3 regions of the Ensifer sp. GW823-FHT05D09 genome follow, and region 1 is predicted to be linked to each of the others. Evidence: riboswitches for the same ligand, from Rfam matches in the RefSeq annotation. Region 1 holds a riboswitch; each other region holds the start of a gene.

Region 1 (9,688 bases):
ACTATCTGGTTGCGGCCCAGGATCTCATGATCCCGCCGGCTGCGCAGCAGATGATGGCAAAACGCGCAGGCGCCACTGTCGTCGAGGTGCCCGGCAGCCATGCGATCTATGTCTCCAACCCCAAGGCCGTTGCCGATCTCATCGAGAAGGCCGCGCAACCGGCCAACTGATCGCCGGCGCATCGCTACCTAGGCGTGACGGCCCAGGGCAGGGCCGGGAGAGGGGATTTCCCGGGCTGAGATTGCTGGCAAACCTTGAAAGGGCCGGTTTGACGGGAGGCTATCCAGTTCCCCTCATTCCGGCCCTGTGCCGGAATCCAGCGGCCTGACGTCGGTCGGGTCAAAGTACCTTCAGCCCAAGGACTTGGTCTTGCTGCAGTTTCCCGGGACAGGCACGGGAATGAGGCAGGTCTTGGCGATGAAGCGCCTCGCATTTCCCGCTCATACCCAGATTTGTCGCCGCTGCGATTTCCGATCCGGCGAAACATGCGGTAGTCCTTGGCGAACTTCCACTCGGTTTGCGCGTTAGGCACTTGCGCCTCTCGCGCGATCCATCCCGCCGCCCAGTCCCTCTGCCCAATCCAGGTATTGCATGACCGCCGAACAGTCTCTCGCGTTTCTCGTCATCGGCGCCATGATGGCATTCTTCATCTGGGGGCGGTTTCGGTACGACGTAATCGCCTGTTCGGCGCTGATGCTCGCAGTCGCGGTCGGCATCGTGCCCTACGATCACGCCTTCGACGGCTTCAGCGACGATATCGTCATCATCGTCGGCAGCGCCCTCATCGTCAGCGCCGGGGTGGCGCGCTCGGGGATCGTCGATGCGGCGATCCAGCGGTTTCTGCCCAATATCTCGTCGGTCAGGGCGCAACTGGCGCTGCTGGTGATCACCGTCACCATCCTTTCCGCCTTCATCAAGAACATCGGGGCGCTTGCGATCATGATCCCGGTCGCGTTCCAGTTCGCCCGCCGCTCGGGCGTCACACCCTCGGTATTCCTGATGCCGATGGCCTTCGGTTCGCTGATCGGCGGGCTGATGACCCAGGTCGGCACCTCGCCCAACATCGTCGTGTCGCGGGTGCGGCAGGAACTGACGGGCGAGAGTTTTACCATGTTCGACTTCACGCCCGTTGGCGCCACGCTTGCGGCCGTCGGCGTCGTCTTCCTGCTGTTTGCCTACAGGCTGGTGCCGCAGCGCACGAGCCAGCATGTCTCGGTGCAGGCGGCAATCGAGATCACCGATTACACCTCGGAAGCGGTGGTCGCGGCCGGCTCACCCGTCATCGGCAAGTCGCTAAGCCACCTCGTCAAGATCGGCGATGGCGGGGCCGTCGTCATTGCCGTGTTCCGACGCGGGCTTCATGTGGCGCCGCTGCCCGACATCAAGCTCGAGGCCGAAGACGTGCTGCTGCTCGAGGGCGGGCCGGATGCGCTCGACCGCATCGTCTCCCAGGCCAAACTGAAAATCTCCGGCGATCGTTCGCCGTCATCGAGCGAAAAGACCGGTGCCGAGATCGAGGCGGTCGAGGCGGTGATCGGCAGCGGCTCGCCGCTTGTCGGCATGTCGGCGCAGCGCCTGGCGCTGTTCAATAACCACAACATCAACCTGCTTGCCGTCAGCCGCCAGGGCGAGCGGCTGAAGCAACGGCTCGGTAGCATCCGCCTCAGGGCAGGCGATATCGTCGTGCTGCAGGGCGCGCGCCGCGAGCTGCCATCGTTTCTGCAGGATTTCGGCTGCCTGCCGCTGGCGCAGCGCGAGATCCTGCTCGGCACCATCCGCAAGGCGACCTTGCCCCTTCTTGTTCTGGCCGCTGCCATGGGCTCGACCGCGCTCGGCCTGGTCCCGATCCCGATCGCCTTCTTTGCCGCCGCCCTTGCCATGGTCATCTTCCGCATCATTCCGCTGCGCGACGTCTATCGCTCGGTCGACGGGCCGATCCTGGTGATGCTGGCGGCGCTGATCCCGGTCAGCGATTCCCTGCGCACGACAGGAGGAACCGATGTCATTGCCAGCTGGCTCGGCACGGTCGCAACCGGCCTGCCGCCCGCCGGCGCCCTGACGCTGATCCTGCTTGCGGCCATGGCCGTGACGCCGTTCCTCAACAATGCCGCGACCGTGCTTGTCATGGCGCCGATCGCCGCCAGCTTCGCGACCGCGCTCGGCTACCGGCCCGAAGCCTTCCTGATGGCCGTTGCTATCGGCGCCGGCTGCGACTTCCTTACCCCGATCGGCCATCAGTGCAACACCCTGGTGATGGGGCCAGGTGGCTACAGGTTCAGCGATTACCCGCGCCTCGGCCTGCCGCTCTCGCTCGTCATTGTTGTCGTCAGCATCCCGACGCTGATGCTGGTGTGGCCGCTGCGATAGATGGAAGATGAGGGGCTTCAACCGGCGAATGTGCGCCGCCGGGCCAAAGGGCGTTGCTACCCAAGAACCGTAACCAGCACCGCACCCCAGAGCGCCAGCAGCACATTGCCGATTGCATAGCCAAGGCCGTAACCCAATGTCGGGACCTTGCTTCCCGCTGCCTCCTGCACGGCGGCCAGCGCCGGTGCCGAGGTGCCGGCGCCGCAGCAGGTGCCGGCGAGCAGGCCTTCGTTCATGCGGAAGACCCAGCGGCCGAGCGCGAGTGCGGCCAGGTGCGAAATCACGCAGATCAGCGCACTTGCGATGACGAGCGCCGGGCCGGACTGAACGAGACCGGCGACGAAGCTTGGGCCAGCCGAAATGCCGACGCAGGCGATGAAGGCGCAAAGCCCGACACTGTCGAAGAACCAGAGCGTGGCTTCCGGCACGAAGCCGAAGGTGCGCCTGATCGAGCGTAGCCAGCCGGCGACGAGGCCGGCGACCAGCACGCCGACCGCGACGCCGAGGCCGATCTCCAGCGCGCCGAGCTTGAGGGCGGGAATGCCGATGAGGCCCCCGAGGAAGATGAACACGCCGACAAAGACCATGTCGGTCGCCGTCGTCTCGCGGTCGGCATAACCAAGGAGAGCTGCCGCATCCTCCACGTGGCGCCTCGCGCCGGCAATCGACATCACGTCGCCGCGACGCACGGTCAGCCCCGGGAAGATCGGGATCGTCTGGCCGGCGCGGAGGATCCCGCGCAGGAAGACGGAACGCGCTTCCGGTCGCTGGTTGAGCTGCCACAGGCGTTGTCCTGCAACCTCCTTGTTGGTCACGACGACGTCGAGAACCTCGACCGGGATATCGAGCAACTCGCGATCGTCGATCTCGGTGCCGATCCGGCTGGCATACTCCACCAGAAACCCGCGAAGCCCGGCAACGGCAATGACGTCGCCCACCTGCAGGCGCTCCTTGGCAGCGGGGGTGATGATCTCGCTGCCCCGGCGGATCTGTTCGATATAGGCCTTCTGCCGCTCGGGAACGCGTGCCTCCGCCTCCTGGACGGTGAGGCCGACAAGATTGTCGCCAACAACGAACGCGCGTGCCTCGATCTCGCGGCGTGCGCTGTTGCCGGTGTCGTTCGGAGTGATGTTGAGTTCTGCCTCGAGTTCGGCGCAGGCGTCCTTCAGGCTGCGGCCGAACAGTCTTGGCGCCAGTTGCGACTGCACGAGGATGGCGCTGACGACACCGACGAGATAGGCGACGGCAAAGCCGGTCGCGACAGCGGACTCGAACTGGCTGGCAGCCTCTGGCGTCGGTGCTGTCTTTCGGAACGTGTCGATGGCGACACCAACGGTTGCCGATTCCGTTGTCCCGCCGGCAAGCACGCCCGCCGCCGTTCCCAGATCGAAGCCGAAGAAGATGGAAAGAACGATCGCCACGCCAAGTGCCACGACGCAAAGCGTCACGGTGACGGCGATCTGCGGCAGGGCGTCGGCATTGAGGCTCTGGAAGAATTGCGGGCCGGTGCGGTAGCCGATGGCGAAGAGAAAGAGCAGGAAGAACGCCTGCTTCACATCGTTCGAAAGCACGGCGCCGGTCTGGCCGATCAGCACGCCGGCCAGCAGGCAGCCGGTGACGGCGCCGACCGTCACGCCGGCGATGGTGATCTTGCCGACGGCATAACCGATGCCGAGCGCCAGGAACAACGCCAGTTCCGGATGAGCCCGCAGAATGCTGAACGCCTGTTCGACCACGTGACGATCCTTCGAGATTGAGCGCCGGACGCCGGTGGGCTGCGTGCCGAATGCAGATGGGTTTTCAACGATATGCGGCGCCTGAAGCCTTCGGTCGATTTTCGGACGCGCGGGAATGCGGCTCAGGAAACGAGGCGGTCAGGCGAAGCGAGCGGGTTGAAATCGCCGGCCGCCCTGGGGCGGCCGGCGCCTTCGGTGCATCAGCTGATCGGAATGCCCTTGGAAGCGCGATAGGCCTGGACGTAACCGCGCGCGACGGAGCGGACGGCAGTGCCGATCTGGGTATAGGCATCGTCGTTGAGATTGGCGAAGGAGACGCGTGCCGACCAGTTCGGCGCATCGAAACCAGAACCGTTCAAGAGAACGATGCCGTAGTCTTCGGCGAGCCGGAAGGGGATGTCGAGCGGGTGAATGTTCTCCTTCACCCAGGCGACGACATCTTCTCCGACATACTTGCGCAGCCAGAACTCGAAGTCGATGATGCCGTAATAGTGGTCGAAATAGATGCCGGGATTCGACTCGACGCCCATGCCTTCGATCAGGTTCCAGAACCGCTTCGTGCAGATGGCGATGCAGGCCTTCTGGTAGGCCTTCTCCACATCCATCAGCTCGACGAGGCCGAAGAGCGACATCATCACCTGTTGCGGAAGCGACAGGCCGGCGGTGTGGTTCAGCGCCACGTCGCGGCTGTCGGCGACGATGCGATCGATGAACTTCACGTCGCGCGGCTTCGGCGTCATCGCCTTGTAGCGCTTTTCCAGGAGCTTCTGGATCGGCTCGCCATGGGCCTTGATCTTCTCGTCGAAGATGTTGTCCTGCGCCACCGCAATGACGCCGAGGCGCCAGCCGGTGCAGCCGAAATACTTCGAGTACGAGTAGACGCCGATCGTGTTGCGCGGCAGATGACCGAGCAGCGACTGGAAGCCTGGAACGAAGGTGCCGTAGACGTCGTCCGTGAGCACGATCAGGTCGGGGCGCTTCTTGGTGACGAGGTCGACGAGGCGCTTGATCGAATCCGGATCCATGGCAACGGCGGACGGGTTTCCGGGGTTCACCAGGAACAGCGCCTTCACCTTGGGGTTTTCGAGCGCCTTGATATCCTCGTCGGTAAACTGGAAGCGATCCTCCTGCTCGGCGCTGACATTGATGGTCTTGAGGTCGTAGTCCTCCAGTTCCGGCATTTCCAGATAGGGCGTGAAGATCGGCGTGCCGAGTGCGATCGTGTCGCCGGCGTTGAGCAGGCGGGCGTTCTTCAGCGCCTTGAAGATGTAGCACATGGCGGCGGTGCCACCTTCGACCGGGTAGAGGTCGAACGTCGCCTTGGGCCGGTGGCCGGCGCACATCGCCCACATCAGATATTCATGGGTGATGATCTCGTTGTGATGGAGCGCCCGGTCGGGCACCGGATAGTTGTCGCCGATGATGGAATCGGTGAGCTCGTGCACGAAGGCGTCCGGCTCGAAGTTGAAGGAGCGAATGGCGTATTCGACGGCGTCGGAAAGCGTCTTTGCCGGCAGTTCGCCTTCCTCCTCCTCGTCCCATTGGGCGGCCGCGTGGAGCTGTTTCTTGATCCACTTCTGGAACCGCTGATGCGCCCCATCGCGCGCCGGCATGCCTGCTACGCCCGCTTTGGGATCAAAGGAGGTGCGCTTGGCCTCTGTGATGGCGAATTGGCCAAGCAGGAAAAACGCTTCACGCGCCCTTGTCGCCGTCCAGTTCGGATTGCCGCGGCCGGCATTGAGGAATGCCGTGGCGGATTTCTGCGAGCTCGTCCTGGCAAGCTTGATCAGCTCGTCCTTGATTTCGAACGGGCTGAGATCGGATAGACTGTCGTAGAATTTTCTGTCCAACATGAATCACACTCCCTTAAACGATGTTTTCTGCTTCTTCGAACGATGCTCTCAAACTCACGGCCCGCCTGATGGCGCCAGCATGATGACGATGACGAGGCCGAATATGGTCAGCAGTGTGTTGCCGATGGCATAGGGCATGCCGTAGCCAAGGGCCGGAACCTTGCTCTTGGCCGCTTCCTGGATCATGCCGAGCGCCGCCGTGGTGGTGCGCACGCCGGCGCAGGCGCCAAACAGGATCGCGGGGTGAAAGCGGAACACGTAGTGTCCGATCAGCACCGAGGCGATCATCGGGACCGATGTCGACACGATGCCCCAGAGCAGCAGCGAAATGCCGACTTCCTGCAGTCCGGCGACGAAGCCGGGACCGGCGCCGATGCCGACGACGGCAATGAAGATGTTCAGGCCCAGCGTGTTCATCAGCCAGAGTGCCGGAGCCGGGATGGTGCCGAAGGCAGGATAGGTGGAGCGAAGCCAGCCGAGGACGAGGCCGGCGAGAAGCGCGCCGCCTGAGGTGGACAGGCCGATCGGTATGCCGCCTATCGTGAGCGTCAGCGCGCCGACCATGGCTCCGAAGAACAGCCCCCAGCCGAGAAAGGCAATATCGGTCGTTTCGACCGGACGGTCGGCAAAGCCGAGCGCCTTGATCGCCGCCTCGACATGTCTCTTGGCGCCGCCGATGGTGACGATATCGCCGCGTTCGACCGTCGTGCCGGGCAGGACCGGGATTTCGACCAGCGAGCGCACGATCTTGCGTGCATAGACGCCGCGGGCCCAATCCTCGGTGCTGACGTCGGCGAGTGTCCGGCCGGCAAGCGCCTTGTTGGTGACGTAGACGTCGAGGACCTCGGCTTCGGCGTTCAGCAGTTCCTTGTCCTCAACCTCCAGCAGCTTGGCGTCGAGGTGTTCCACAAGGGCGGCGCGTCTGCCGGAAAAGGCGACGACATCGCCAGGCTGCAGCACGGTGTTGCCATCGGCTTCGATGATCTGGCCGCCGCGCCGCAGCCGCTCCACGAAGACGCGGATGCCGGGAAGCAGGTTCCTGACCGGCGTTCCGGTAAGGCCGCTCGCCTCGTCGACGCGGTAGGCCCGGAGGCCGAAATCGTGATAGGCGCGGGTGATGCCGGGTTCGCTGCTGACGGTGCCACCGCCGAGTTTGGCCTCATACTCCCTGCAGGCGGCGGGAAGATCGATGCCGAGAAGCTTGGGCCCGAGTTGCGCCAGGATGATCGCCGAGCCGATGGTGCCCCAGATATAGGTCACCGCGTAGGCGATCGGGATCTGGTCGGTGTAGGTCTTGGCCTGTTCCGGGCTCATGCCCATTGCATTGATCTGGTCGCTGGCAACGCCGATGGCCGCGGAGATTGTCTGCGAACCGGCATACATGCCGGCGCCATAGCCAAGCGGCAGGCCGGCAATCAGCGCGCACAGATAGGGCACGATCAGGCACAGCACGAGGACCGAGAGGGCAAAGAGGATCTGTTTCGGCCCATCCGTGCTCAGGCCGCGAACGAATTGCGGGCCGACGCCGTAGCCGACGGCAAACAGGAAAATAAGGAACAAGGTCGATTTCAGGTCGCCGGAAACCTGGATGCCCAGCTGTCCGATGACGACACCGGCCAGTAGCGTGGCGGTAACGTTTCCAAGGTTGAAGCCTGCGATCTTGATCGGGCCGATCACGAAGCCGATGCCGAGGGCAAGAAAGACGGCGACCGGCGGATAGGTACGCAGCGTGTCTACGAAAAAGTCTATTGGATTCACCATCATCCCCTTCAAAAAAACTCGTCGTATACGGGAGTTACGCGGACAGGCTGGATGTTACGTCGCATAAGACTTCGAGATATGAAGTTCGGAGCGCCGCCGCCCGGAACGCGGGCGAACCCGGCGCAAGTCGTTGCACGCCGCTGGATGGCGCGATCAATTCTTTGAAAGCACATCACCGATTGTGCCAGTCTGCAAGTACGTAACAGTAACGGACGACGTTACCGGTTGGCCGTTGCTTCGGTGACGACTGCGCCCAGGGGCGGCGCGATGGCTCGTGCGACGAGGCATGGCAGGGGATGGGGTGCCGATGCCGTCGGCGATCGTCCAGGTCAGCAGTTCGACAAGCAACCTCGGTGAACTGGCGAGGAAGGCTCCGGCGACGAAGCCGAGCGCAATCGCGCCCACCACTCCGTGCCGTTGCCAGCCATGGAATGCGCCGAAGGCGGTTCCTCCAAGGATGGTTGAAACAACCCAGACACGTTTCAACACGGCCGGAAACAGCCGACGCATCGTTTCCCTCATTGCGCTTGTGCAGAGTGTCCGCCAAAGGCGCGCATCTCAGCATTTTAAGGGATATCGGGCACGGGTCGTTGCCAACGACGTTGCTGATCATCGCGGTCGAGCGTTCGTGCACGGTCAGTCGTGGCGTCGTCGACCCTGATGCATAATGCCGGAGGACGGATATTTCGGCTTGCTTACTGTAATGATATTACATAACTAAAACGCATGAGAATATGCCGCATGTTGATAGGCCTAGGCCGATCCGTCCCGCCGGTTGTCACCTCCGTCGAAGTGTGCGACGAAGGGGGTGATGGTGCTGCGAGCGCGACAATGCGTAAGCGGCTGAAAAGGGAACACGGAGCGGACGACCCAAATGGGGCCGAAACCGTGGCTGCCCCCGCAACTGTGAGCGGAAAGCGCATTCACACCCTGTCACTGGCGTTAAGCCGGGAAGACGTGGATGCGCGAAGACCCGCGAGCCAGGAGACCTGCCATCGAACCGATCAACCACAACGGACGGGGTGTTCCGATGGACAAGAACTGGTTTTTGCGCGGCGGTCACCCGCCATCACATCGCTTTGCCATATTCTCTCCGGCCCGATCCGGCGGAGAAGAGATATGGCCAATCCGGCATCCCGACAGCACAAGATAACGGTCTGCACCGATTGCCGGTTCACCGGCGGCCCCTGCCGCCCGGGCGCGGATCTGATCCAGCGGCTGAACCGTAGCATTGCCGCCCTCGGCGCGCCGCTCGACCGGGATTTCTCGATCGCCGGAACGGTCTGCATGGCCGCCTGCACCCGGCCTTGCACCATCGCCTTCCAGGCGACGGGCAAGGCGACCTATCTCTTCGGCGATATCTCGCCCGATGAGGATATCGACGATCTGGTTACCTTCGCCACCACCTATGCCGGGCGCAACGATGGCATGACGCGGGCGGCCGAACGGCCGCGCGGGCTGAGCGCCAAGACGCTGGCGCGCATACCGGCAGCGCTGCTCATCTCCGAAGATATCGGCGGGCACTTCCAATGAACGCCTGTCGAATGCGTACATGGGGAGGGACGAGACGATGAGCTGCACCGCGACAGGGGCCGGCCTTCGTGTCCGCGCGCTCGATTGGGGCCCACGCCCGGACCTGCGGCTTGTTCGCGAGGTCGACTTTGCCATTGCGCCCGGCAGCCGGCTTGCCATTCTCGGCCCGAACGGTGCCGGCAAGACTTCGCTGCTTCGCTGCCTCTTTCGTTCCGCCCAGCCGACGGCGGGCACGATCGAAGTCGATGGCACTAACATATGGTCGATGACGGCACGGGAGGCTGCGCGGATCATTGCCGTCGTCTTGCAGGAAATGCCGAGCGATTTCCCTTTCAGCGTGCGCGACGTGGTGATGATGGGCCGCATCCCCAGGCGCGAAGGCATGAGCGGCTGGACGGCCAGGGATCGCGAGACGGTGGCGCATGCGCTCGAGCATCT
Region 2 (9,688 bases), on a different contig from region 1:
AAGCATTCGACCGCCCAGTCGAGATAGGTCTTTCGATCGGCCTGTCTCAGTGGAAGGCCCTCGCGCAGCGCCGGTTCGTCGATCTGGATCACGGCGATACCGGCCGTTTCGAGATCGGTGACCTCGTCACGCAGCGCCAGCGCGATCTGCCGGCATACGATCGATCGGGGCAGGTCGTCGCGCACGAACGACCATTGCAGCATCGTCACCGGGCCGGTGAGCATGCCCTTCACAGGCCTTGACGTCAGCGACTGCGCATAGGTTGCCCAATCCACCGTCATCGGGTTCGGCCGCGAGACATCGCCGAAGATGATCGGTGGGCGCACATAACGCGAACCGTAGCTTTGCACCCAGCCGCTCTGCGTGAAGGCGTAGCCGGAGAGTTGCTCGCCGAAATACTGCACCATGTCGTTGCGCTCGAACTCGCCATGCACCAGCACCTCGATGCCGATTTCCTCCTGCCAGCGCACGGCCTTCTCCGTCTCCTGGCGCAGGTAAGCAAGGTAGTCGACATAGCTGAGTTCGCCCTTGGCATGCAGCGATCGCGCCTGGCGCACCTCCGGCGTCTGCGGGAAGGAGCCGATGGTCGTTGTCGGGAAGAGCGGCAGGGCCAGCCTGTCTTCCTGCAGCCGACGGCGCGTCGCAAAGCCCGACTGGCGACGGCTGTCGGCTGCCGTCAGGTTCTTCAGGCGTCCGGCGACCAGCGGGTCATGGACCTTCAGCGAGGTGAGCCGCGCTTCGGCGGCCGCGATCGATTTTGCAAAGACCTGTTCGGGATGGGCAAGGCCGGGCTCGAAGGCGCGGGCAAGCAGGCTGAGCTCGTCCAGTTTCTGCAGAGCGAAGGCAAGCCAGGTGACGAGCTCCGGGTCGAGCGCCCGTTCGAGATCGAGATCAACAGGCACATGCAGCAGCGAGCACGACGGCGCAAGCTCGATGTGGTCGCGGCCATGCGCCTCGACCAGCGGCTGCAGCCGGCGGAAGAGACCGGCAAGATCCGTCCGCCACACATTGCGGCCATCGACGACCCCGAGCGACAGAACCAGCTGTGCTGGCGCCGACTCGATGAGGGCGTCCAGCTGTTGCGGCGCCCGCACGAGATCGAGATGCAGCCCGGTGACCGGCAGTGAAAGCGCTATCGGCAGGTTGTCACCGATCGCGCCGAAATAGGTCGCAAGCATGATTTTTAACTGCGGTACTTCCGAAGCGAACGTCCGGTAAGTCAGTGCCAGCGCCTGGCGTTCCCGCTCGTTGAGATCGAGCACAAGGCAGGGTTCGTCGATCTGCACCCATTCGACACCGGCGTTCGCAAGCTCTCTGAGAAGTTTCACATAGACGGGCACCAGCCGCTCGATCAGCTCGATCGGCTCGAACCCGCCGGCAGGCGCCTTGCCGAGCTTCAGGAAGGTCACGGGGCCGAGCACGACGGGACGGGTGACATGCCCAAGCGCGCTCGCTTCAAGGAAGGCCTCCAGCGGTGCGTTGCGCGTCAGCTCGAAGCGCTGGTCCTCAGCGAATTCCGGGACCATGTAGTGATAGTTGGTGTCGAACCACTTGGTCATCTCCAGCGCCTGGTTGCCGCCGTCCGGGCCGCCATGGGTGCAGCCGGAAGCGCAGGTCGCGGTCGTCGAACCACGTGCCATGGCGAAGTACGTGTCGAGATCGACCGGGCCGCCTTTCCAGCCATAGGCCGGCGGCACCGCGCCAACGAGCACGGATGTGTCGAGAACCTGATCGTACAGTGAGAAGTCGTTCGATGGAATGATCTGGATCCCCCGCGTTTTTTGCGCGGCCCAGTTTTCCGCCCGAAGGCTCGCGGCAACGGCGAGCAGATCCTGTCTGTCGATCTTGCCGGCCCAATAGCGCTCCAGCGCGAACTTCAGTTCACGGTGTCTGCCGATACGTGGGAAGCCGAGATTGGCTGTCTTGATGGTCATTTCCTTACCCCGAGGTTGTGGGCAAGGCTTTGAATGCGACGCATCCACGACCGAGGCAGGCTCGTTCGTCAAGGCGGCACATCGGACACCCCGCCCGTGGACGTTATCGATCGCGGCAGGTCTCCTGGCTTGCGGGTCAACACGAACCGTCCCGTCTTCCCGAGGCGTCTCCCTCAGTGACATCATTGGACGGCCGCTCGCCGCTTACAGTTGCGGGGGCAGCTCCGGCATGGGCGCCTTGCGGCGCCGCACCGTATTCCCTCTTAGCTCCGGCCCGTCGCAAGACGGGCCGCAGAACCACGATTGTTTGACAATGCCCTGCAAAGACGGGCAGGTCAATCGCATAAAGAAATGTTTATGTCTTTATTTTCAAGTTTCGATGGGCTGGGGAATTTTGCGGCAACGGCGCGCGGCACCGCATCACGACAGGCTGCTGCAGGGGAACCACGCCGTCATCGGCTACAAGCGGCGACGGAGCGTTGCCGGGATCGGGCTCTTTTACGGGCTGCCATGGAATGGCAATGTCGCCTGCACGCGCGCGAATGCTGTCATTGTCGCGCGTCAGGCCGATGTCTCGGAGCTGGAATTCGCTGAATGTATCGACTGTCGTCGTGATGTCGGCGGCTCTCCTGGCAAAACTCCAGACATGGCGGATGATCGATCGCAGTGCGCTCGGCATTGCTAACCCCTTCATTTCTGCGGTGGTGTGTTCGCGAGAAAATTGAGGATTTTCACGGTTTCGCGCAAAGCGGTTTCTCGCATGCTGCCATAAAGAATGCTTATCTCAACGCATGAGCAAGATTCCCCCCATGAGCGCGGTGCGCGCCTTCGAGGCTGCCGCCCGGCACCTGAGTTTCACCCGCGCGGCGCAGGAGCTGGGTATGACCCAGGCTGCAGTCAGCTATCAGATCCGGCTGCTGGAGGACCGCACCGGCACGGCTCTTTTTGTCCGCCTGCCCAGGGAAGTGCGGTTGACGGCCGCCGGCAGACAGCTCGCGCCGAAGGTGACGGAAGCGATCGATCTCCTGGGGACGGCCTTCTCCGAGATTGCCGACAAGACCGAACATCACCTGCATATCTCCGTGCTTCCGACAGTGGTCTCAAGCTGGCTCGGCTCAAGGCTCGCCTCGTTCCAGGCGGCCCATCCGAACATCAGCATTCGCGTCCACATGTCGACCGAGCTGATCGACTTCAAGCGCGATGCGATCGACCTCGTGGTGCGCAGCGGTAACGGTGACTGGCCGGGCCACGACGTGTTTCCGCTTTTCCCGATCGAATACCTGCCGGTATGCACGCCGACATTCCTGGAAAAACATCAGCTCAGGCATCCCTCCGACGTACTCAAGGTGCGCCGCTTCGGCAATGCCAGCTGGTGGCGGCGCTGGATGGTCGAGACCGGCGTGGAGCCACCCGCCAGTAACGGCACCGAGCTGATTTTCGACGTCCAGGCGATGGATGTGGCGACCACATTGCTCGACCACGGTATCGCCATGGCCGTCTCGACCTTCCTGATCGAGGAGCTTCGCAGCGGAAAACTGATCCGGCCGTTCAACCATGTGGTCAGGGACGGCCGCGCCTATTGGCTTGTCTATCCGCAAAGCCACCGACGGCAGAAGAAGATCCAGGCGTTCCGCGAGTGGATCATCGCCGAGGCCGCCGCCTCGAACGCGCAGCTGGCAGCGGCGATGGGCGAATGACTCTGATTGGAGGCGACAATATACATGCAGTCATGAATTATTATTCATAGCGTGAATTATATTGACATAACCCCGGGGCGTGGTTTTAATCATGACAGTCGGAAGTCGAGGAGGAGTTCCGGCAAACTCACACATCAGCGGTCATTTCTGACGGCACGATTGGTTTTTGGGAGGGGCTTCGGCCTCGAGGAGGACGCTTGCGCACTTTTTTGAGCACGACCGCACTGGCGGTCATTGCAACTACGTTTCTGGCTGGCGCTGCCAACGCGGAGACGGCCAACCCGTTTCGCTGCGAACCCGGCGAAAAATATGTCATGAACGTCATGGTATCGGGCGTCGAATACTGGTTCCCGGTCTATGAAATGTTCAAGCAGGCCGGCCAGCAGTTCGGCTGCGAGACCGAATACACCGGCACGCCGGAATATGACGTCAACAAGCAGATCGCCACCTTCGACCAGGCGCTGGCACAGAACCCGGCGGGCATCCTCGTTCACCCGATGAACTCGGATCCCTTCATCGAGCCGATCAACCGCGCCATCGACCAGGGCACGGCGGTCGTCACGTTTGCCGCCGACTCGCCGCTCTCCAAGCGCATCTCGTTCATCACCTCGGACAACACCCGCGAAGGCGTCTATGCCGCCGACGCGATCGCCGAGAAGATGGGCGGCAAGGGCGAATACGCCGTTCTGGAAAACCCCGGCCAGGACAACCACGACAAGCGCATCACGGCCTTTGTCGGCCGCATGGCTGAAAAGTGGCCCGACATGAAACTGGTCGGCCGCGCCGCTTCCAACCAGGATCCGAACAAGGCCTATCAGGGCCTGATGAGCCTGATCCAGGCCAATCCGAACCTCGGCGCTGTCTTCATGCCGGAAGCCAACTCGGCGATCGGTGCGGCACAGGCCAGCAAGGAAAGCGGCGGCAAGGTTCTCGTCATGTGCGCCGACGTCAACGCCAACATCCTCGACATGATCAAGGCCGGCGAAGTGTTCGGCTCGATCAACCCCAACCAGGGCATGCAGGGCTATATGGGCTTCATGCTGCTGTGGCTTGCCAAGCACCCCGAACTCATCGATCCGATGAACGACGCCAAGCGTTCCGGCTTCAACCCGATGAGCATTCCCTTCGTCGACAATGGTCTGTCGATCGTCACCGCCGCCAATGCGGACGACTTCTACTGGGACAAGTACCTGAAGCGCCGCGGCACCAAGGGCATTGACGAGTAAGGGTCTTTGACATGGCTATCCGGATGTCCGGATAGCCAGTCGAACGCATGAGAGTGGAGAAGGCGATGATATCGCAGCCGGTCCTTCAGGTCCGCAACGTCACCAAGCACTTCGGGGCTGTGAAGGCGTTGACCAATGTGGATTTCAACCTCGAAAAAGGCGAGATCCACGCGCTTTGCGGCGAGAACGGCGCAGGCAAATCCACCCTCATGAACATCATCGCCGGCGTGCTGCAGCCGAACGAGGGCGAAATCCTCGTCGACGGCACGCCGACGAAGATTTCTTCGCCGGCCGCAGCCCAAACGCTCGGCATCGGCCTCGTCCACCAGGAAATCGCGCTCTGCCCGGATGCGACGGTGGCGGAAAACATGTTCATGGCGGCAACCAACCGGCGGCGATCGCCGCTGATGAACTACGCCTCGCTTGCCCGCGATGCGCAAAAGGTGATGAACCGGCTGGCGCCGATCGACGTGCGCCGCAAGGTCGCCGACCTCTCCATTTCCAGCCAGCAGCTGGTCGAGATCGCCAAGGCGCTGACGCTCGACTGCCGGGTGCTGATCCTTGACGAGCCGACGGCGGCGCTGACGGAGGCCGAGGCGCAGGCGCTGTTCGGCATCATCCGCGACCTGAAGGCCGCTGGCATTTCCATCATCTACATCAGCCATCGCATGGCGGAAATCTTCAGCCTGTGCGACCGCGTCACTGTCTTTCGCGACGGCCGCCATGTCTCGACGGAACGCATTACCGACGTGACACCGGACGATGTCGTGCGTCGCATGGTCGGCCGCGAGATCACCCAGCTCTATCCGCCCAAACAGGCAGCGGGCGAGCAATCCGACGAGGTCATCCTGTCGGTGCGCGGCCTCGGCGACGGCGAGCGCATCGACGGTGTCGGTTTCGAGCTGCGCAAGGGCGAAATCCTCGGGATCGGTGGACTGATCGGCTCCGGTCGCACCGAGATCGCCGAAGCCATCTGCGGCCTGCGCCGCAAGGTGCGCGGCGACGTGCTGCTGCACGGCAAGACGCAGGCGATCGGCAACTATCGAGACGCTGTCGATACCGGCATCGTCTACCTCTCCGAGGATCGCAAGGGATCCGGTGTGTTCGTCGACATGTCGATCGCCCAGAACATTTCGGTCCTGGATCTGAAGACGCTGACCGGGCCGCTTGGGCTGATGAACGCGAAGGCGGAAGCGGACCTCGCCAGCGAGTTTACCCGGCGGCTCGGCGTGCGCATGGGCGGCATCGCCATGCCGGTGTCGTCGCTCTCGGGCGGCAACCAGCAGAAGGTGGCCATCGCCAAGCAGCTCGCGGTGCGGCCGAAGGTCATTCTCATGGACGAGCCGACGCGCGGCATCGACGTCGGCGCCAAATCGGAAATTCACCGGCTGCTGCGCGACCTCGCGCGCTCGGGCATCGGCATCGTCGTCATCTCGTCGGAACTGCCCGAGCTTCTCGGACTGTGCGACCGGGTTCTGGTCGTTCGCGAAGGCGGCATCGCCGGCGAACTCGGCGAGGCCGAGATGTCGGAAGAGGCGGTGATCCGTCTTGCCTCCGGGGTCGGGCAGCATGGTGAACCACTAAAAAGCAGGGCGGCCGAGCATGTTGCCTGAGACAAGCAGAGTGAATGGGGAGGCGGAAATGGCAGTCGATACGGTGGTTGCAACGCAGGTGCAGGTTCCGGCCTGGCGACGGATCGGCACGATGCGCGAGGCAGGGCTGATCGCCATCATTCTGGCGCTCGGCATCATCATGAGCTTCGCCTCGCCGCACTTCCTCACCTTCGGCAACATGCGCGCGATGCTGATGAGCTTCTCGGTCGAGGGCATCGTCGTCGTCGGCATGACGATCCTCCTGATCGTCGGCGGCATCGACCTTGCTGTCGGATCGGTCGTGTGCTTCGCCATGGTGCTGGCCGGGTCGCTGTTCCTCGCCGGCGTCGATCCCTGGACGGCTTCGCTCGTCGGCATCCTCGCAAGCAGCCTCATTGGCGCGATCATGGGCTTCTTCGTCACCGTCGTCGGGCTCAACCATTTCATCACGTCGCTTGCGGCCATGGTGATCGTGCGCGGGCTCTGCCTCGTCATCACCAAGGGCACGCCGCTGTCGCTCTTCACCCTGCCGCCATCGTTCAAGGCGGTCGGCCAGGGCACCTTCAACGGCATCCCCTATGTCATCCTGATCTTCGTCGCCGTCGTCGTCCTGTTCGACTTCCTGCTGCGCCGGGCAACCGCCTTTCGCAAGGTGTTCTACACCGGCAGCAACGAGAAGGCGGCGCTCTATTCCGGCATCAAGACCAAGCAGGTAAAGTTCTGGGTGACAGTGCTCTGCTCGACGCTCGCCGGTGTCGCAGGCGTCATCTACATGTCGCGCTTCGGCGCCGCCACGCCCACCTTCGGCGTCGGCATGGAACTCAACATCATCGCCGCTGCCGTGATCGGCGGGGCGTCGCTCAACGGCGGATCTGGTACGATCTTCGGCGCCATTCTCGGCATGGCTCTGTTGTCCGTCGTCACCAGTTCGCTGATCCTGCTCGACGTCTCGGTCTATTGGCAGGATATGATCAAGGGCTGCATTCTGCTGGCAGCCGTTTCCATCGACCATTTCCTGCATAAGCGGAAGGCCAGCTGACCATGCCGATCGCCAATCCCAATCAGAACATCATCTCCAGCGTCCGCGAGGAACTCGTCGTTGCCCGGCAGATGCACCAGGCGCTGGTGCTGCACTTCCTCGAAGGCCTGACCCAGTCGCAGATTGCCGAACGGCTCGGCATTTCCCAGCCGACGGTCAACCGTCTGATCAAGCGTGGCCGCCAGCTCGGCCTCGTCGAAATCAAGATCAAGTCGCCGATCGAGCCGCTCGTCGACATGGAAGAGCAATTGCTGGCGCTCGGCGGCATCAGCCGCGCCGTCGTCGTCCCGACCGTGTCGGACAATCAGCAGACGGCGCTGCAGGCGGTCGGCGAGGCGGCAGCCCGTCTGTTGATGGAAGAGATCGCCGATGGTGACACCATCTGCATCACCGGCGGCAAGGGCGTCAGCGCTGTCGTTGCCGGCCTGCATCCGTCGCGGCGCCTCGACATCGAAGTGATCCCGGCGACGGGCTGTGTCCAGGGCAAGCACTATACCGACGTCAACCATGTCTCGACGCTGATGGCGGACCGGCTCGGCGGCAGGTCCTACCAGATCCATGCGCCGCTCTTTGCCGACAGTGCGGCCGAGCGTGCCATGCTGATCAACATGCGCTCGGTGGCGGATGTCTTCAAACGGGCGAGGGAAGCCAAGGTCGCGATCGTCGGTATCGGTTCGATCCTTTCCGACGATTCGAGCTACTACGACCTGCACCCCTCCTCGAGCACCGACCGCGCCGCGATCCAGCGCTCGGGCGCAAGCTGCGAACTGCTGGCGCACCTGCTCGACGACCAGGGCCGGGTCTGCGACTACAGCCTCAACCGCTCGCTGGTTTCGCTCACCCTCGACGAGTTTGCGTCGATCCCGACCAAGATCGGGGTCGCGAGCGGACCGAACAAGGCCGGGCCGATCCTCAGCGTCCTGCGCGGCAGGCATCTCGATACACTCGTGACCGACGAGGCGACCGGCGAGCGCATCCTTGCCATGGCAAGCGAAAAGGGACTTTCGGCATGAGCAATGAACAATTGACGCGCGAGATCGGCCGCTCCGGTGTCAAGGCATCCGCCGTCGGGCTAGGCACCTGGGCGATCGGTGGCTGGATGTGGGGCGGAACGGACGAAGGAGAGTCCATTGCCGCCATCCAGGCCTCGCTCGATGCCGGTGTGACCCTGATCGATACGGCGCCCGCGTATGGCCTCGGGCGCTCCGAGGAAATCGTCGGCAAGGCGCTTGCCGGGCGCCGCGACAAGGCCGTCATCGCCACCAAATGCGGCCTCGTCTGGCACACGACGAAGGGCAAGCACTTCTTCGACCAGGATGGAAAACCTGTTCATCGCTATCTCGGCCGCGATGCAATTTTTCACGAAGTCGAAGAGAGCCTGAAGCGGCTCGGGACCGATTACATCGACCTCTACATCACCCATTGGCAGGATCCGACGACGCCGATCGAGGAAACGGTGCGGGCGCTCGAAGACCTGAAGACTGCCGGCAAGATCCGCGCGATCGGCGCCAGCAATGTCGACCGGACCGAACTCGAGGCCTATATCGCCACCGGTCGTCTCGATGCGATCCAAGAGCGCTTCAGCATGATCGATCGCGAGATCGAGGCCGAGCTTCTGCCGCGGACGACGAAGAACAGCGTCGCGACCCTCAGCTATTCCTCGCTGGCGCTTGGCTTGCTCTCCGGCACGGTCGGCCCGAGCAGGGTGTTTTCGGGCGACGATCAGCGCCGCGACAATCCGCGCTTCTCGGTCGGAAACCGCGAGAAGGCGACGGCTTTTGCCGAGGCGATCCGCCCGATTGCCGAAAAGCATGGAGCCAGCATCGCGCAGACGGTCATTGCCTGGACGCTCGCCCAGCCCGGCGTCACGTTTGCGCTCTGCGGCGCACGCAATCCGGCGCAGGCGCTCGACAATGCCCGGGCCGGCACGATCCGGCTCGACGGCCCGGATCTCGCGGCGATCGACGAAGCGATAGCGGCGAAACTCGCCAACATGGATAGGTAACGGACCGCCATCATGAACCGAGAAGAGATCTTTGACGGGCTCCGCCAGAGCCCGAAGGTGGACGTCTGCGTGCTGGGCGGCGGCATCAACGGCCTCAGCGTCTTTCGCGAGCTGGCGCTGCAGGGCGTCAATGTCGTGCTCGTCGAGAAACACGATTTCTGTTCCGGTGCCAGCGCCGCACTCTCGCGCATGGTT
Region 3 (9,688 bases), on a different contig from region 1:
CGCCGCGATCCAGCACCGTTTCGATGGACGGTCTTGAACGAGCCCCTCGCCTCCTGTAGTGCGGGTCCTCATTGATTTTGGATTGGGACAATCGTGTCGAGAGATCGTTATTCGAGAAAACTGGAATGTGCCAAATGCGGTGCGTCCGGCTTTGCAGAGGCCTCGGAGAACGACGATCCGAAAAGCAGGACCCGTGGTTTTCTCATCGACCAGATGCCAGCGGGCTTTTCGACGGAGCGCCCATCGAGCGATCCAGCGAAACACATGATGCGGTGCCGCTGCGGCAATATCTTCGCTTTCAAGCAGAAGACGGTCTACGCGCCGAGCGGAGAGCCGCGAAACTGAGCAGGTTCGTGGGGCCCGCCGCTCGACGATTTAAGATGCCCGAACGACCAGGCCCATGGCCTCGCAGATCATCACCGACTGCTCGATGGTGATGACGGCGCGCTTCAGCGTCACCGTTTCCGGTTCGATCGACGTTAAATCGCTGCCACGCAGGTCACATCCACTGAAATTGGCGCTGTGAAGCCAGGCGCCCGACAGGTCGAGGCCGGTCATCGTGCCGCTCTCGCAGCGGGCGCCGGTCAGGTCGGCCTCGCGCAGGACCGCGTCGGTGAAAACGGCGCTGCGAAGGTCCGCACCCGGCAATCCGACGAACGACCAGTTGCCGCCCTTCACCCTTGTCGCATCGAACTTGCAGCTGTCGAACATGCTGCCGACGAACTTGCAGTCGTTGAAGTCGACGTCGTAGAAATTGCACCCGACGAAGGTACAGTTGATGAAGGCGCTGCCCTCGTGGCGCGAGCAATTGAACTTGGCGCGACGGAAGGTGCATTCCTTGAAGACGGCACCAGCGCTGGTGGCCTCGGTCATATCCAGATCCGAAAACAGCGTGCGGCTGTGGTTGCGGTCGGAAATATCGAGCCCGTACCAGTCGGCACCGGCGATGGTCACGTCCGTGGCGGGGGCTGTTTCTCCGTGTTTGCGTTCGGCCATCGTCGCCTGCCCTTCGTCAATTCGATCACTGTTCGGATCACGTGTCTGGCGTGAAAACGCGCGTCAGGCAAGGCAGCAGAAAGCCATTTCCTCCCCTCTCGCGCCTTGCAAGGCGGCTCGGAGACGTTTCAGACTTGCCGCAGCAGCCGCAGTGCCTCGCCCTTAGTGGCCAGGCGCTTCGTCGTCGGTGTCCGCAGCGTCGACGGCGCGATCGTACACCGCGCGCCAGGCGAGGACCGTTGCGAGGCGCCTATCATCACCGCCCTGACGGGCGAGGTGCTCCTGCTGCCTGAGGCCAACGCGCATGGCCGCGCGGGCCGACCGGTCGTTCGGGCAGGCAAAGTTCTGCGGATGGTCATTGCGGGCCAGCGCCGCAATGAGATCGGCCTTTACGGCGACCGTCGACGCATTGCCGTAACACTCCAGAAGCCCCCGGAACCGTTCGTGCAGGTGCGGATCGAAACCCCTCTCCTCGCCCATCGGCCCGACGACCGGATTGCCGGGATGCAGGCTGCCGAGCGGCAGCAGGCCCGGCGGGATCGGAGTATTGGCGGAATGCGTGCGGCCGCTGCGCAAGAGTTGCGGCAACACGTGCGTGTGCGGACCGGGCGGAGATATGCCGCCGGTGTCCGGCCCGCCGATCTTCTGATAGACCTCGACACGGCCGATGGCTGTGACGGCAACGCGATGGGGATGGGCCTTCAAGATAGCCTGCATTGCCGGATTGTCGGCTTCGAACAGCGAGCGTCCGACACACCGCCTCATGACCTCAAGCAGCGCGATGTCTTCGGTGCGAATGCAGAAGTCGCATTGCGGCAGCGAAAGCCCCATGTCAAAGAGGATGCCGTGGCGATCGCCGGGGCGAATGGCCCCTTCGTCAGGGCCGAGTTCGGTCAGGAGCGCACGCGCCTCGCGCCGCGCATCGCCTTCCGGCAGGCACATAGCGACCGCGTGGCTCCAGCGGTGCGCTCTCGGGCTCAGCGCTTCGTAGGCGACCGGCACGAGATCGGCGACGCAGGCCGGATCGATCCGCACGCCACCTCTCTCCGTGGCCCTGCAAAACATCTCCGGCGCGTCGACAACGAGCGCTTCACCGGGATCCTGGTGGAACTCGGCAATGGCGCCGAAGGTCCCCATGCTCCACCCGGCCTCCGGGTCTTTCAGATGCGTGCTGAGCATGTCGGCGAGTTCAGCCATGGATATTATCCCCTGCAATCTGTTGTTCGATGCCGGCTTGCGCAAGGCGCGTCGGCTGCACGATCAGTCCCCCCGCGGCCTCGGTGACATAGGCTTCGATGCCGTATACGCGCCGCAAGAGGTCTGCGGTCAGCACCGCGGCAGGCGGGCCGTCGGCGACGATGCGGCCGCCTTCGAGAAGCACGAGCCGATCGCACCAGCGCGCCGCCAGACCGAGATCGTGCATCGAGGCTACGACCGAAGTGCCCTGCCGCGTCAGATCGCGGAACACCTGCATCAGCGCTATCTGGTGCGCCGGATCGAGGCCCGCGACCGGCTCGTCGGCCAGAAGCAGGTCGGCCTGCTGTGCCAAGGCTCTTGCAATCAGCGCGCGCGCTTTTTCGCCGCCGGAAAGATCGGTTGCCCGGCGCGATCGCAACTTGTCGATATCCATGCGCTGGAGCGCTGCTTCAACGGCTTCCTGGTCGGCGAGCGCCGATCGTGCAAAGGCGCCCCGGTGCGGCTGTCTCCCGAGGTCGACCAGAGCTTCCACCGTGATCGGCCAGGCGATATCCCTGTCCTGCGCGACATAGGCGACGTGACGGGCAAGGTCGGCTGCAGTCATCCGCCGCAGATCCCGCCCAGCAAGCTGAATTTCGCCGCTCGACGGGATCAGCCCCAGGCAGGCGCGCAGAAGCGTCGATTTGCCGGCACCGTTTGGCCCGATAAGACCAACGAATTCGCCCGGCCCGACGCTAAGAGCGATGCCCTTCAGCACCGTATTGCCGCCAAGCGAGGCGGAGAGATTGGAAACGGCAAGCCGGCTCATGCCATCTGCCTCCGCGCGCGCATCACCAGAACAAGAAAAAACGGCGCACCCAAGACAGCGGTCAGCACGGCGAGCTTGAGATCGCGTCCGGGTGCAACGACGCGCACGAGAATGTCGGCGGCAAGCAGCAAGGCCGCCCCGCCGAGCGCGCTGGCAAAGAGCAACCGCGAGGGCCGCGCCCCGACAAGGGGACGCAGCAGGTGCGGCACGACCAGGCCGACGAAACCGATCGCGCCGGCCACCGCCGTTGCCGCACCGACCGAGGCAGCCGTGCCGATGACCGCGAGCCGCTGCACCCTTTTCATATCAATCCCCATGCTCGCTGCCGTCTCGTGGCCGAGTGTCAGGGCATCGAGCGCCCGGCCGAGGCTTGCCAGCATCAGCCAGCCGAGCACCATGAAGGGCGCGGCCAGCCAGACATGGGTCATTGAGCGATCCGTGAGCGAGCCCAGCATCCAGAACATGATCTCCATCGCCGCGAACGGGTTTGGAGAGAGATTGAGCGCCAGCGAGGTCATCGCGCCTGCAAAAGTCGAAACGGCGACGCCGGCAAGGATGACGGAGAGCGGTCGGGCATCAGCCCCGGCCATCAGCCGGACGACCAGGACGGCGCAGAGCGCGCCGCCAAGCGCCATCAACGGCAGCGCAAGCGGTAGCAGGGCCGACAGTCCGGTGTAGATGGCGATCACAGCACCAAGCGACGCCGAGGCGCTGACCCCGATCAGCCCGGGTTCGGCAAGCGGATTGCGCAGATAGCCTTGAAGGGCGGCACCGGAAAGCCCGAGCGTCGCGCCGATCATCAGCCCGAGGATTGCCCGCGGCAGGCGGATTTCCCGCATCACCAGCCCGATCAGACTGTCGTCTCCAGCGAAAAGACCGGCGAGGCCCTGCCATGGGCTGACATCTGCAGGGCCGACCGTCAGCGAAAGGACGAAAAGCGAGGTGACAAGAATGGCAAGCAAGACGATGAGCAAGCGGTATCGGGCGGTTTCCGTCATCTTTTCCCCAAGTCGAGTTGCGTGGCATCGAGTTTCATGGCGGCCTGCTGCAGGATACCTGCGGCAACCAGGGTGAACGGTCCGCCGCAGATGGTGTAGCGACTGTCGAGCTGGACGGCCTGGTGCTGCGAGGTAACTGCTCTGAAGGCGGGATGGGCGAAATTCTGCTTGGCGAGCGCCGGTCCGCGTTCGCTGCTGGCATCGATGGCGATCAGGTCCGGACGTGCAAGCACCAAAACTTCCAGTGGCAATTGCCCGGTGCCGGAGATGCCCAGCTTGTCGGCGAGATTTTCCAGTCCGGCGATGCCGACGATATCGGCAACCAGCGTGCCGCTGCCCGAGGTGAAGCCGTTGGCATAATAGAGCGCCAGATCGACATCGTGCACCTTGATCGTCTTCAACCGCCCGATCTCGGCATCCATTTCCGCCACCAGTTGATCCGCACGCTGTTGACGACCGAGAAGCTTTCCCATGCGTTGGAGGTTTGCCCGGACCTGCGCAATCGATGCCTCCGGCGCGAACTCCTCGACTGCAAAACCGAGCCGCTTCAACAGATCGACGGTCGTGCGCGTCGTGTAGGTGCCGGCGATGACCAGATCCGGCTTCATCAGGAAGATTTCTTCGGCAAGCCCATGATTGACCACATAGGAGTTCGCCTCGGCGGCAAGCGCCGAGGTCGAGCCATCGGTGGCCAGATAGGATACCGAATGGAGTTGCCCCTTGTCGGCCACCAGCATCGCCATCTGGTCGGTGCAGACGTTCATGGAGACGACGCGGCGCGGCGCTTCGCCTGCCCAGGCGCCAAAGGGCAAGGCTGTGCAAAGCACCCCTGCAACCAGATATCGCCTGCACCAACCGGATGTCATCAGAACGAGGCCTTCAGGCCGGCAAAGGCGGTCACGCCTTGCGTGTTGTAGCCGTAGATCTCCTCATAGTCCTCATCGAAAAGGTTGTCGACGCGGCCGAAGATCTCGAGCGTGTCGTTGACCTTGAAGCTGCCGCCAACATTGACCAGCGTATAGGCGCCGAGCGGCACCCGCTCAGAGCCCGGCCGATAGGCCACATCCTGCATGCGGCCATTGAGGATGACTTCGCCGAAGACCCTGATACGATCGTCGTGGAAGACATACGCGGCATCGAGCGACGCGGCATGGCGCGGGCGGCGAACTTCCTGCAGACGCGGACCACCGGCCAGCGTCTGCTCGCTCGAAGCGGTGTAGGTGTAGGTCGCCGTCGTCGTCAGTCCGTTGAAGAAGTCGACCGTCGCGGAGACCTCGACCCCGTGGCGCAAGCTTTCGCCGGAGCGATTGACCGGCGTCGAACGGAAGCTGGCGTCGTCGACGGTGGCGATCTCGTTTTTAAGGTTCTGGTCAAAGTAGGTGACATCGACGGTCAGACCGTCGTCGAAGAAGCGCTGCTCGACACCGATGTCCCAGCCGAGGCTTTCCTCCGGTTTCAGGTAGGGATTGCCGATGAAGGTTCCCGGGATATATCCGAACTGCTCGTAGAAGGTCGGATTGGTCACGCCGGTGCCGACGGATGCATGCAGGCGGGTATCGCTGCCCGGTATCTCCCAGGAGGCGCTGAGGCTCCATGTGGTCGCGTCCTCGAAGCGATCGTTGAAATCGCGCCTGAGGCCTGCATTGACGAAGAACTGGTCGGCGAACTCGCCGCGATACTCGCCGACGAGCGAATGCGCATTGCGGCTGAAGGTCTGCTGCAGATGCGACGGCGTGAACGTCTCGCGCTGCCACTCGTAGCCTCCGGTGATCTGGTGGCGGATACCGTCTCCACCATCGAAGCCGTAGCTCGCCTGATAGCTGCCGTTGTAGCGGTTGCCGTCGTTCCAGGATCGCCCGAAGCCGCTGACATTGTCGCGATGAACGTCAAGGCCGGAGACGCGCGCCTTCTGGGTGAGATCGCCGTCGAGCGCCGAATGGGTGAGGCCGAGCGAACCCGAGAGCTCGCGCGACCGGGTGTAGTCAAGCGTGTCGTAGGTCAACGCGGTCATGTAGTCCTGCGCGTCGAGGTCGGTCTTGCGGTTGACCGCGCGCAACGTCGCGTCGAGCTGCAAATCCGGCGAGAGATCGAAGGTGAACTTGCCGTTGACGGTGCCGTTGCGGTCGCCGTCGTCCTCGGACCCGGTATCGGAGATGTTGAAGCCGCCGGTCCGTTGGAAGACACCCGACAACGCATAATCATAACCTTCGCCGCCGCCGCGGGTGGAGACACCGCCGAGCCAGGTACCGTCGCTGCCGACTTCGGTGCGCGCGCTCGACCTGGCGCCCTCACGGCTTCCCTTCTTGGTAATGATGTTGATGACACCGGCCATGGCATTGGCGCCCCAGAAGGTGCTTTGCGGTCCGCGCAGGATTTCGATGCGCTCGATGTCGTCGGCAACCAGGCCGCCGAAGTCGAACTCGCCCTGGGACACGTCGTTCGCCTCGACGCCATCGATCACCACCAGTAGCTGATTGCCTTCCGCACCGCGCACGCGCACCTGCGTCAGGCCGCCGGAGGCACCGGTGCGCGAAACCGAGAAACCGGGAACGAGACGCAGGGCGTCGGCGACGTAGCGGATCTGGTTTTTCTCGATCTGATCTCCGGTAATCACGGTAAAGGCGCGCCCGGATTTGCGCTGTTCGGTCGGCGTCAGGCCATCGGAAACCAGGATCTTTTCAAGTTTCGTCGGCTGTTCGTTTGTGCCCTGGTCCTGTGCCTGAGCCCCGCCCACGAGTGTCAGAACCAGCACTGCTGCGCCGGTCAAATGCTTCGTCATATCGTCCCACTCCGGCGCGATGGGCACGATCCGGCCCACGCGCGATCGACCGCGGGCAAAGGGTGGCAGGGGCAAGACGACAAGCGACCACCCCGGCGCCGTCTGCGGCACGCGGCAACATTGCTCCAATGTCACCGCTACGGACGGCCGCGCCTCGACACCCCTCGTGTCCAGGCATGGGTGACCGAAACAGGCAGGTCTCCTGACTTCCGCGTCGTCGCTTCCTCCCGCCTTCCCACGCGAGAGTTCGCGCAGTGGCTTCATGGGATTCCGCTCGGCGGTTACAGTTGCGGGGGCAGTCGCGGTTTCGGTCCCTTGCGGGCAATCCTCACCGTGTTCCCTTTTCATCCGTCGTCAGACGGAACCTGTTTCGCAAGAAATGCACTATCAGATGCCGGCGGCGCGTCAACCGCCGGTCGCATTTTCCACTGGTAAAGTCTGCGCGCGCAGAGCTCGCAAGGCCCATGGCGCAAAGGCTACTTCAGGAACGCCCGGAAGCGCCGCATGGCGAAGGCAAAGAGAATGGCGCCGATCACCAGCAAGGCAAGGAGCTGCGGCCAGACGACATCCAGACCGGCATCGCGAAACAGGACCGCCTGCGCCAGAATGACGAAATGGGTGTTTGGTGCCGCCAGCATGATATTCTGGATGATCTCCGGCATGCTTTCGCGCGGTGTCATGCCACCGGAGAGCGCCTGGAGCGGCAGAAGAACGAGCATCAGCAGCAGGCCGAACTGCGGCATCGAGCCGGCAATCGTGGCCAGCAGGATTCCCATCGACGTGGTGGCAAAGAGTTGCAGGGCGGTGGCGAGCAGGAACAGCGCAAACGAACCCTGCACCGGGACGGCAAGCACCCCCTTGACCACGAAGATCAGCGACACCGCAGAAGCCAGCAGCACCACCAGCCCCATCGACCAGACCTTGCTGACCATGATTTCGAACGGGGTGACGGGCATGACGAGCAGATGCTCGACCGTGCCATGTTCGCGTTCGCGGATGAGGGCAGCTCCTGTCAGGACGATCGACAGGATGGTGATGTTGGTGATCACGTTCATCACCGCGCCGAACCAGCCCTTGTTCAATTCGGCATTGTACCGCGCGCGCAGGACCAGATCGACCGGCAGTTTCTGCTCACTGCGGTGACGGTCGAGGAAGCCCGCAACCTCGCCGGTGACGATCTGCTGGATGTAGCCGTTGCCGGAGAAGGCCTGGCTCATCCGGGTCGCATCGACATTCAGCTGGATCGTCGGCGTGCGCCCGGCGAGCAGATCCGTCTGGAAATTCGGCGGAATGTCGAGCGCGAAGGTATCGAGCCCCTGATCCATCCGCCGGTCCATTTCCGCCGGCGTGATCATCTGCGGCGGCACGAAATAGGGCGGATAGAAAGCCGTCGATATCCGCGTCGACACCGGCGAGCGGTCCTCATCGACGATCGCGACGGCGGCGCGGTTGAGCGTCTCCGGCATCGCCGTCGAGCCGGTATAGACCGACAGCGTGAAGGAATAGACGATCAGGATCAACAGGATCGGGTCGCGCCAGAGGCCCCAGAGTTCCTTGATGCCGAGGTGGTAGATGTGGGACAGGCGCATCGTCACCTCGCCTGCTTCTTGAGGGACAGGGTTCCGATCACCAGCAGCACCGGCACCGCAATCAGCATCGGCACGAAAGCGCCCGCGAGATCGCCGAAGCCGAGCGCCTTGGAGAAGGTGCCGCGAGCGATGGTCATGAAATGCGTCGTCGGGTAGATCTGGCCGATGAAGGCGCCCGCGCCCTCCAGCGACGAGACCGGATCGATCATGCCGGAATACTGGATGGCCGGAATGAGCGTCAGGATCGCCGTACCGAAAATCGCGGCAATCTGGCTGGACATGAAGGTGGAGATGACGAGCCCCATCGCCGTTGCCGCCGAGACGTAGATCAATCCGGCGACCGTCCAGGCCAGCAGGCTGCCGGTGAACGGCACCCGGAAGACGAAGATCGCAAAGGCGGTCAAAAGCGCGAAATTGAGCATCGCCAGGGCGATATAGGGGAGTTGCTTGCCGACCAGGAATTCGAGCCGCGTCACCGGCGAGACGTAGAGGTTGACGATCGAGCCCAGCTCCTTCTCGCGCACGACGCTGAGCGCCGACAGCATGGCCGGGATCAGCATCAGCAACAGCGGAATGACGGCGGGCACCATGGCGACGATGCTCTTGACGTCGGGATTGTAGCGGAAGCGCGTCTCGATCTTGAAGGTGCCGGCGGTTGCCGCATCGCCGTAGCGTTCGCGGATCTTTCCGGTCAGCCAGTGGGCGTGCAGGCCCTGCACGTAGCCTTTGACCGTTTCGGCGCGGCTCGCCATGGCCCCATCTATCCAGGCGGCAATTTCGACCGCGTCGCCACGGGCCGCCCGTCTGGCAAAACCCGGCGGTATCTCGATCGCAAGGCTCAGTTCGCCATTGCGCATGCGCCGGTCGAGGTCGGCATAATCGGTGATCGGGTCCTTCTCGATGAAGTAGCGCGAGCCTGCGATTTCGAGAATGTATTCGCGGCTGGTGGTGGTCTGGTCATGGTCGAGCACCGCGAAGGTCAGGTCTTCGACATCCATGTTGATGCCATAGCCGATGACGAACATCAGGATGACCGTGCCGATGGTCGCGAGCGTCGCCCGGATGGGATCGCGCACCAGTTCCAGCGCCTCGCGACGGGTGTAGCTGAACATGCGTCCGACGTCGAAAAACGCCGACGTCGCCGACGCCTTTCGTTCGACCTCCTGCGCGATTGCCGGCTTCGACGGGTCGTGCGCCCTGACCACGGAAGGCGCCGCCGGCTTCGCGCCGGCGATCGCCTCTTCGAGATAGGCGATGAAGGCTTCCTCCAGCGTCGACGCGGAGCGGCTCTTCATGATGCCCTCCGGCGTGTCGCTGACCA

Evidence for each region. Region 1 has a riboswitch for cobalamin ahead of AC1Q80_RS09805 (DUF1636 family protein). Riboswitches for the same ligand answer to the same signal wherever they lie in the genome.
Region 2: another riboswitch for cobalamin. It lies ahead of metE (5-methyltetrahydropteroyltriglutamate--homocysteine S-methyltransferase); the one in region 1 lies ahead of AC1Q80_RS09805 (DUF1636 family protein).
Region 3: another riboswitch for cobalamin. It lies ahead of AC1Q80_RS16660 (TonB-dependent receptor plug domain-containing protein); the one in region 1 lies ahead of AC1Q80_RS09805 (DUF1636 family protein).

Annotation. Positions count from the first base shown of each region.
Region 1 covers NZ_JBXAIA010000002.1:835,940-845,627, reverse strand. Annotated here, with positions in the region: gene AC1Q80_RS09835 (alpha/beta fold hydrolase) at 1-170, shown strand, start outside; gene AC1Q80_RS09830 (SLC13 family permease) at 592-2,367, shown strand; gene AC1Q80_RS09825 (aspartate:alanine exchanger family transporter) at 2,424-4,103, opposite strand; gene AC1Q80_RS09820 (bifunctional aspartate transaminase/aspartate 4-decarboxylase) at 4,304-5,956, opposite strand; gene aspT (aspartate-alanine antiporter) at 6,011-7,717, opposite strand; gene AC1Q80_RS09810 (hypothetical protein) at 7,871-8,227, opposite strand; cobalamin riboswitch at 8,513-8,728, shown strand; gene AC1Q80_RS09805 (DUF1636 family protein) at 8,837-9,250, shown strand; gene AC1Q80_RS09800 (ABC transporter ATP-binding protein) at 9,288-9,688, shown strand, end outside.
Region 2 covers NZ_JBXAIA010000005.1:298,040-307,727, forward strand. Annotated here, with positions in the region: gene metE (5-methyltetrahydropteroyltriglutamate--homocysteine S-methyltransferase) at 1-1,934, opposite strand, end outside; cobalamin riboswitch at 2,032-2,251, opposite strand; gene AC1Q80_RS17310 (hypothetical protein) at 2,248-2,619, shown strand; gene AC1Q80_RS17315 (LysR substrate-binding domain-containing protein) at 2,726-3,631, shown strand; gene AC1Q80_RS17320 (substrate-binding domain-containing protein) at 3,829-4,857, shown strand; gene AC1Q80_RS17325 (sugar ABC transporter ATP-binding protein) at 4,923-6,470, shown strand; gene AC1Q80_RS17330 (ABC transporter permease) at 6,499-7,488, shown strand; gene AC1Q80_RS17335 (sugar-binding transcriptional regulator) at 7,491-8,501, shown strand; gene AC1Q80_RS17340 (aldo/keto reductase) at 8,498-9,493, shown strand; gene AC1Q80_RS17345 (glycerol-3-phosphate dehydrogenase/oxidase) at 9,506-9,688, shown strand, end outside.
Region 3 covers NZ_JBXAIA010000005.1:148,831-158,518, reverse strand. Annotated here, with positions in the region: gene AC1Q80_RS16690 (hypothetical protein) at 91-345, shown strand; gene AC1Q80_RS16685 (pentapeptide repeat-containing protein) at 376-996, opposite strand; gene AC1Q80_RS16680 (DUF6925 family protein) at 1,159-2,193, opposite strand; gene AC1Q80_RS16675 (ABC transporter ATP-binding protein) at 2,186-3,001, opposite strand; gene AC1Q80_RS16670 (FecCD family ABC transporter permease) at 2,998-3,999, opposite strand; gene AC1Q80_RS16665 (ABC transporter substrate-binding protein) at 3,996-4,826, opposite strand; gene AC1Q80_RS16660 (TonB-dependent receptor plug domain-containing protein) at 4,865-6,778, opposite strand; cobalamin riboswitch at 6,954-7,162, opposite strand; gene AC1Q80_RS16655 (ABC transporter permease) at 7,255-8,367, opposite strand; gene rbbA (ribosome-associated ATPase/putative transporter RbbA) at 8,370-9,688, opposite strand, start outside.